Regions from separate parts of the Vreelandella sp. L-25 genome, predicted to be linked through region 2. Evidence: predicted binding sites of a transcription regulator. Region 2 holds the regulator's gene; the other holds the start of a gene.
The links. The regulator LexA, encoded in region 2, represses DNA repair genes until DNA is damaged. The targets are predictions, from matches to a motif close to TACTGTNTANNTANACAGTA.
Positions count from the first base shown of each region.

Region 1 (3,507 bases), on a different contig from region 2:
CCATGGCCGATCAGAACCATGAACTACGCAAAGCCGGGCTGAAAGTGACCCTGCCGCGCGTCAAGATCCTGCAGATTCTCGAAAATGCTTCGGGCCAACACCACCTTAGCGCAGAAGAAGTGTATAAAACACTGATTGATGCGGGCGAGGATGTTGGCTTGGCAACCGTCTACCGCGTATTGACTCAATTCGAGTCTGCGGGCCTTGTGATTCGTCACAATTTTGACGGTGGCCATGCAGTATTCGAGATGACCCAAGAAGACCACCACGACCATATGGTGTGTCTGGAAAGCGGTGAGATCATCGAATTTGTCGATGACATCATCGAGCGTCGCCAGCAAGAGATCGCCGAAGAGCACGGCTACGAGCTAGTGGACCATGCTCTGGTGCTGTACGTACGCCCCCGTGGGTCGGACGTTACGCGCCAGGACAGTGGCCCCACGAACCGCAAGTAGTCCGCTGCCACATGAAAACGCCCTTGGGGTGCCAGAGTAGTTCATCTGGCGCCTCAGGGGCGTTTTTGTAGGTCGCGTGATGGCCGAAGCGCTGCCTTCGCCCGGCGAAGGGCAAAGGCTTGGCGTGGGCTTGGTTGAGTTTGGTTGAACTTAGTGAGGAGGGCGCTGGCTGGCGTGAAGCATCTCACGTGCATGGGCCAGGGTCTGGTCGGAAAGTGTCACGCCGCCCAGCATCCTCGCCAGCTCGCTAATCCGGCCGCGTTCGTCCAGCAGCGCCATGTGGGTGAGCGTGGTGTCTCGCTTGGCGCGCTTTTCGATGTGCAGATGCTGGTGCGCCTGGGCAGCCACTTGAGGCAGGTGGGTTACGGTCATTACCTGGCCGTTTTCGCCTAGTTTACGTAGCAGTTGGCCGACGATTTCCGCCGTTGCCCCTGAGATACCCACGTCGACCTCATCAAACACTAGGCTTGGAATCGTCGAATGCGAAGCTGCCACTACTTGAATGGCCAAGCTAATGCGCGACAGCTCGCCACCGGAAGCGACTTTGGTGAGCGGCCGGGCGGGTTGGCCCGGGTTGGCGCTGATCAGGAATTGCACATGGTCCAAGCCCTCGGGGGAAGGCGTTTCGCGTGGGGTGACGTCCACGTCGAAACGTGCTTTGCCCATGGCCAGGAAGGCCAACTGCTGCTGCACCTCTTTGCCCAAGCGAACAGCAGCCTTTTGGCGTGCTTCGGTGAGCTGTTTGGCTTCGCTGCGGTAACGCTCGCGGTACTCGGCCACTTGACTGCTGAGAGCTTCTAAATCATCGTCGCTGGCTTCCAACTGTGCCACTTCCTGTTTGAGCTGGGCGTGCAGCGCGCAAATCTCCTCTGGGGCGACGTGGTGCTTGCGGGCAATGCGGTGTACATCGCCCATGCGCTCTTCCACCCATGCCAAGCGCTCAGGATCTAATTCAGTGGTGCTGGCTAAGCGGTGCAGCTCGCTGGCGGCCTCTTCTACCTGAATGCGGGCGTCGCTGAGCATGGTGAGCGTATTGGCAAGCGTGCCTTTATCGCTGCCGGGTAGGGCGCTGAGGTGGGAGTAGGCCTGGTTGAGTAGCGACAGCGCACCGCCTTCATCGCTTTCACAGCAGTCGGCGGCAAACTGGGTTTCGCGCAGTGTTTCTTCGGCGTGGGCCAGCGTGTGCTGCTCCTCTTCGAGGGTTTGCAGCTCTCCTTCTGCCAAGCCTAGCTGATCGAGTTCTTCAACCTGATAGCGCAGCAGCTGGCGTTTGGCTTCTACTTCGCTGCCCTCTTCGCTGAGCTTTTTCAGCCGACGGCGAACGTTGCGCCACTCACGGAATGTTTCAGCAAGCTGGTGGCTGCGTTCGCGTAAACCGGCGTAGTCATCCAGTAGCGCCAAATGCGTTTCTTCGCGCATTAAGGCTTGGTGGGCATGCTGGCCATGAATTTGAATCAGCTGCTCACCCAGGGATTTTAAATCCGCGATAGTCACTGGATGGCCGTTAATCCATGCTTTGGAGCGCCCGTTGGCGGTCACCACTCGGCGCAGCAGGCACTCGTCGGCGGGCAGTTCGCGGGCCACCAGCCATTCGGTAGCGGCGGGCAGGTGCTGGATATCGAAACGGGCGGAGAGGTCGGTTCGCTCGCAGCCGTGGCGCACGCTACCCGCATCGGCGCGCTCGCCCAGGCAGAGCCCCAGAGCACCCAGCAGAATGGATTTACCCGCCCCGGTTTCCCCCGTAATGGCGGTCATGCCACGGGTGAGGTCGAGTTCGAGACGATCAACGATCGCATAGTCTTGGATCGCTAGCTGCGTAAGCATAAGGCCTCCTGAGGCGGTGCGGCACAGAAGCTGGATACTTATCCAATAATTGTTGTTTTATACAGTAGTCGATAACTCACTTCAATGCCCCTCTTGAGATGGCTTTGATGGCCCCCATATAGGCTGCATACGTGGTTAACACCCGCTACTTACCTCAGGTGGCCGCCACCGGCACCGTTACTTATTTCAGGAGCAAGGCATGGCAAAAGAACCGCAAACCCCGTTGGAAGATGAGCTGGCACGCCAAGAGCAGGAAGCAGAGGTCACCGACCAGTCTGCCGAAGAGCGGTTGGTGGAAGGCGAACTGGAAGGGCTGATCGATGACGATGCACCGCTGAAAGATAGCGCTGGTAGCCCCGAAGCCGACGTGCTGGCCGCTCAGGTAGAAGAACTCGAGCAGAGCCTGGCGGAAGCCAAAGACCAAGCGCTGCGGGCTGCTGCCGAAGCTCAGAATGTTCGCCGCCGGGCGGAGCAAGAAGCCGAAAAGGCGCGCAAGTTTGCCCTAGAGAAGTTTGTCAAAGAGCTGCTGCCCGTGGTGGATAGCTTGGAGAAAGCGCTGGAAAGCATGCAGGACGATGCGTCCGAGGCGCATCGCGAAGGTGTCTCCATGACCCTCAAGATGCAGCTCGACGTGCTGAGTAAGTTTGGCGTCGAAAGCATCGAGCCTCAGGGCGAGCCCTTCGATCCACAGGTGCATGAAGCCATGGCGATGGTGCCGAACCCAGAGCTCGACCCCAACACCGTGATGGAGGTGATGCAGAAAGGCTATCTGTTGAACGGCCGCCTCGTGCGTCCTGCCATGGTCGTGGTCAGCCAAAAAGCGAATTAAGCCGCGTTGACGCATTGCCGCAAAAAAAGCCCTTGAAATGCGGCAAGCGGCCCCCAAATAAAGGTCAACCCCGCGGGATAAGCCCGCAACTTGTTTAAAGAACAAATTTTTTAGTTTTGTAACAACTGAATTCGAGGTTTTTGCTATGGGACGCATTATTGGAATCGACCTGGGCACCACTAACTCTTGTGTGGCCGTGCTCGATGGTGATAGCGCTAAAGTCATTGAAAACGCCGAAGGCGGTCGTACCACGCCTTCTATCATTGCCTACACCGACGACGGTGAAATCCTGGTAGGCCAGGCCGCCAAGCGCCAGGCCGTGACTAACCCGGAAAACACTCTTTACGCCATCAAGCGTCTGATCGGCCGTCGCTTCAAAGACGACGTCGTTCAAAAAGA
Region 1 is NZ_JBSXNH010000048.1:51,854-55,360, reverse strand. It holds gene fur (ferric iron uptake transcriptional regulator) at 3-455, shown strand; gene recN (DNA repair protein RecN) at 606-2,279, opposite strand; gene grpE (nucleotide exchange factor GrpE) at 2,479-3,108, shown strand; gene dnaK (molecular chaperone DnaK) at 3,254-3,507, shown strand, end outside.
Region 1: recN (DNA repair protein RecN) is a predicted target of LexA. The motif match lies at 2,327-2,346, and genes of this name have one in related genera.

Region 2 (3,507 bases):
CAGCTCGGTAAAACGGGTAAATACATCGCCATACTGCTGCTGAATATAGCGACGCAGATGCCCTTGCGCCTGACTGTAGGCTAACCCTAGTAGCCGCATAAATACCTTCAGGCTATTACGTTCGGCGGGCACTGCCAGTACCGTAGTGGCCATGGTCTCTAACAGCACTTCTAGAGGAATAGGCTGGCCTTGATAGTGAGCTTCTAGCTCGTCCAGTGCGGTGTGAAAACGCTCTGAAAATGGATCGAGATAGCGGGAAAACACCGCTTGAATTAGCGCTTTTTTGGAACCAAAGTGGTAGTTCACGGCCGCCAAATTAACCCGGGCCTTGCTGGTGATATTACGCAGCGACGTCTCGGCAAAGCCTCGCTCTGCAAACAGTACCTCTGCAGTATCTAAAATACGCGTTACCGTATCCGATTGGGCCATAGCGCCCTCCAAAAAACAGGTGTTTTAAACATAGCTGAATACTATGTCATAACCCCTGCTGGCTCAATCTCTTATCCAAAGGGTAGTAAGCGTTAACTAAACACTTAACGACTGTCTCGGTTGGGTGTAACTCGTCATGTACTGGACAGAGCAACATACTGTATACTTAAACACATACTGATTAAGCCGACATGTAGCTACTGTCTTTTCACTGTTTTGGAGTTTGGTATGTCGCGTCCACTCACAGCACGTCAGCAGCACGTATTTGATTTTATTGTTAAGACCATGGGTGAGCTTGGCTACCCCCCTACCCGCGCCGAAATTGCCAAAGCGCTGGGATTCCGCTCGCCTAACGCAGCAGAAGAGCATTTGCGTGCGCTCGAGCGCAAAGGCGCTATTCGTATAATTCGCAATACATCACGAGGCATCCGCTTACCTAACCAGGAGCCGCAGGAGCTTACTGAAACACCAGCGGCTGCAGCACCTGCTACTAATGAGCCGCTGCCCAATGGGCTTCCTGTGATTGGTGAGGTCGCCGCTGGCAGCCCTATCCTTGCGGCTGAACATATTGACCGTTACTGCCCGCTGCCCGCTGAGTACTTCACGCCTAAAGCAGATTACCTGCTACGGGTGCGCGGCCTATCCATGAAAGATGTAGGCATTCTTGAAGGCGACCTTCTGGCCGTGCATCGCACTGACCGCGTTCGCGATGGGCAAATTGTCGTGGCACGATTAGAAGACGAAGTAACAGTCAAGCGTTTTAAACGCCAAGGGCATCAAGTAACACTGATTGCCGAGAACGCAGATTTCGCACCAATTGAGATCGACCTACGCACTCAGCAGCTTGATATTGAAGGCGTGGGTGTTGGTGTTATTCGCGGTGGTAATGGGCAAGCGCTTGGCTAGTTGCCCAACCTGTAAGGCAGGCTACTGCAAGTCGATATAGCGGTGGTCATTAAAGGTGGCCACCCAGCTTGGGTGGTACACCAGCAAAATACTCAGCAGCATACCGGTTATAAATGCCTCTGACGGCATCAGTAACGGTAAAAAGCGGGCATACTCTTGGGCGAGATAGACGGCCTCGGGATCAGTGCCCGCTACGATAATCAGCGCAACAGTAGATAGCCCTCCCCCTAAGGTCGCCAAGGCTGTTCCAAAAAAGCCACAAGCAAATAAAAACACCATCAAATTATCAGGCAACCGACGGTCAACGATTCGCCATACAAAACCGGTCACGGTCGCAGGCACAATACCTGTCACCAGCACATTTGCCCCCATTAGCGACCAATCGTTTCTGCCAATAGCCACCATGGCGACATTAACCATCACATTGCTGATCAACGCCAGCGGCATTTTAAAGACTAGCGTCATCAGCACCGTAAACACCAAGTGAAGCGTTAACCAGTCCACCGCTTGCGCACGCAATTGCCACATCAACATGACGGCCAACGTAGCTGCCATCCAGCGGTGCTGAAGCGCTGTATCCTCAAGCAGTGGCCGCCAGGGGCGCAGGCATAAGCACCAGACGATGACACCCAACGATAAAAGCCACGTCATCACGAGTGCCCACGGTGCCAATACGCTTTGTGCAAACGACATAGCGCCCCCTTCTGCCGATTAGCTAAAAACGACCGTTTTGTTGCCGTGAATTAGCACGCGATCTTCTAGGTGCCAACGCAGCCCCCGCGCCAATACCGCTTTTTCCACATCGCGACCAAAACGTACCAAATCAGTAGGCGTGTGACAGTGGCTGACCCGGTGAATGTCCTGCTCAATTATAGGGCCTGCATCCAGCTCTTCTGTCACATAGTGGCAAGTTGCCCCAATCAGTTTCACGCCCCGCTCATAGGCTTGATGATACGGCTTGGCACCCGCAAAGGAAGGCAAGAAGCTGTGATGAATGTTAATCACGCGCCCTGCATACCGTTCGCAAAGCGAAGGTGGCAGAATTTGCATATAGCGTGCTAGCACTATGCAGTCAGCGCGGGCAGCATCAATCTGCTCCTGCACCTGTTCAAAAGCCTTTTGTTTATTAGCCGGGTCAACTGGTACATGATGATAAGGGATGCCATACCATTCAGTCAGCGAGCGCATATCATCGTGATTAGAGATAACGCCGACAATATCGCAATCCAACTCACCTGCCTGCCAGCGGTAGAGAAGGTCCACCAAACAGTGGGATTCCCGAGACACCATCAACACCACACGGCGGCGCTTTTGGGTATCCACCAGCGACCACTGCATATCAAATTCAGCCGCCACCGGCTCAAACGACGTGCGCAGTGCTTCCGCCGACATACCCAGAGAATCCGCCAGAATCTCGTAACGCATAAAAAAGCGGCCAGTCTCTAAGTCAGAGTGCTGGCTGGCTTCGGTAATTGAGCCGCCTTGTTGAGCAATAAAACTTGAGACACGCGCCACGATGCCCACTTGATCTGGGCAGGAAACAACTAAACGATAGTAATGAGACATAACAAACACTCTTAACGTATTTAACGGCACGCTCGCCAAGCACCTGCCTACCAGCAGGTAAACCACATTAGCGGCGGTAGTGTACCGTAAGCACGATGAGGAAGCACCGTGGTCAGGTGCCGCGATGATTGTTACCCGCCCCCCGCTTCCCGTATAGTTAAGGAATTACTTTCTAGGCTTTTCATAACTGATGCATCCATCCCGCGTTCAACTTCGTCCCCGTCGTCGCCCGCCCCTGCGCCTACTCCCGCTAGGTGGATGTGGTGAAATTGGAATGAATCTTACGCTGTATGGATACGACGACCAGTGGATCGCCGTAGATTGCGGCATGATGATTCGCCAAGACCTGCCCAACTCGCCGCTGCAAGTACCTAATACCGATACCCTAGAGGCACTGAAGATCACACCTAAGGCGCTGTTTATCACCCATGGTCATGAAGATCATATTGGTGCGGTGGCGTGGCTATGGCCCAAATGGGGTTGCCCTATCTTTGCCACTCCTCTCGCAGCAGGGCTATTGCGTTACAAATTCGCCGAACACCAGCTCAGCAGCGCCTCCATTGAAGTGATTGAACCAGGCGATGCGGTGGAGAGCGGGCCATTTAC
Region 2 is NZ_JBSXNH010000084.1:39,955-43,461, forward strand. It holds gene AC13CN_RS14085 (TetR/AcrR family transcriptional regulator) at 1-429, opposite strand, end outside; gene lexA (transcriptional repressor LexA) at 658-1,335, shown strand; gene AC13CN_RS14095 (energy-coupling factor ABC transporter permease) at 1,357-2,028, opposite strand; gene purU (formyltetrahydrofolate deformylase) at 2,047-2,901, opposite strand; gene AC13CN_RS14105 (ribonuclease J) at 3,176-3,507, shown strand, end outside.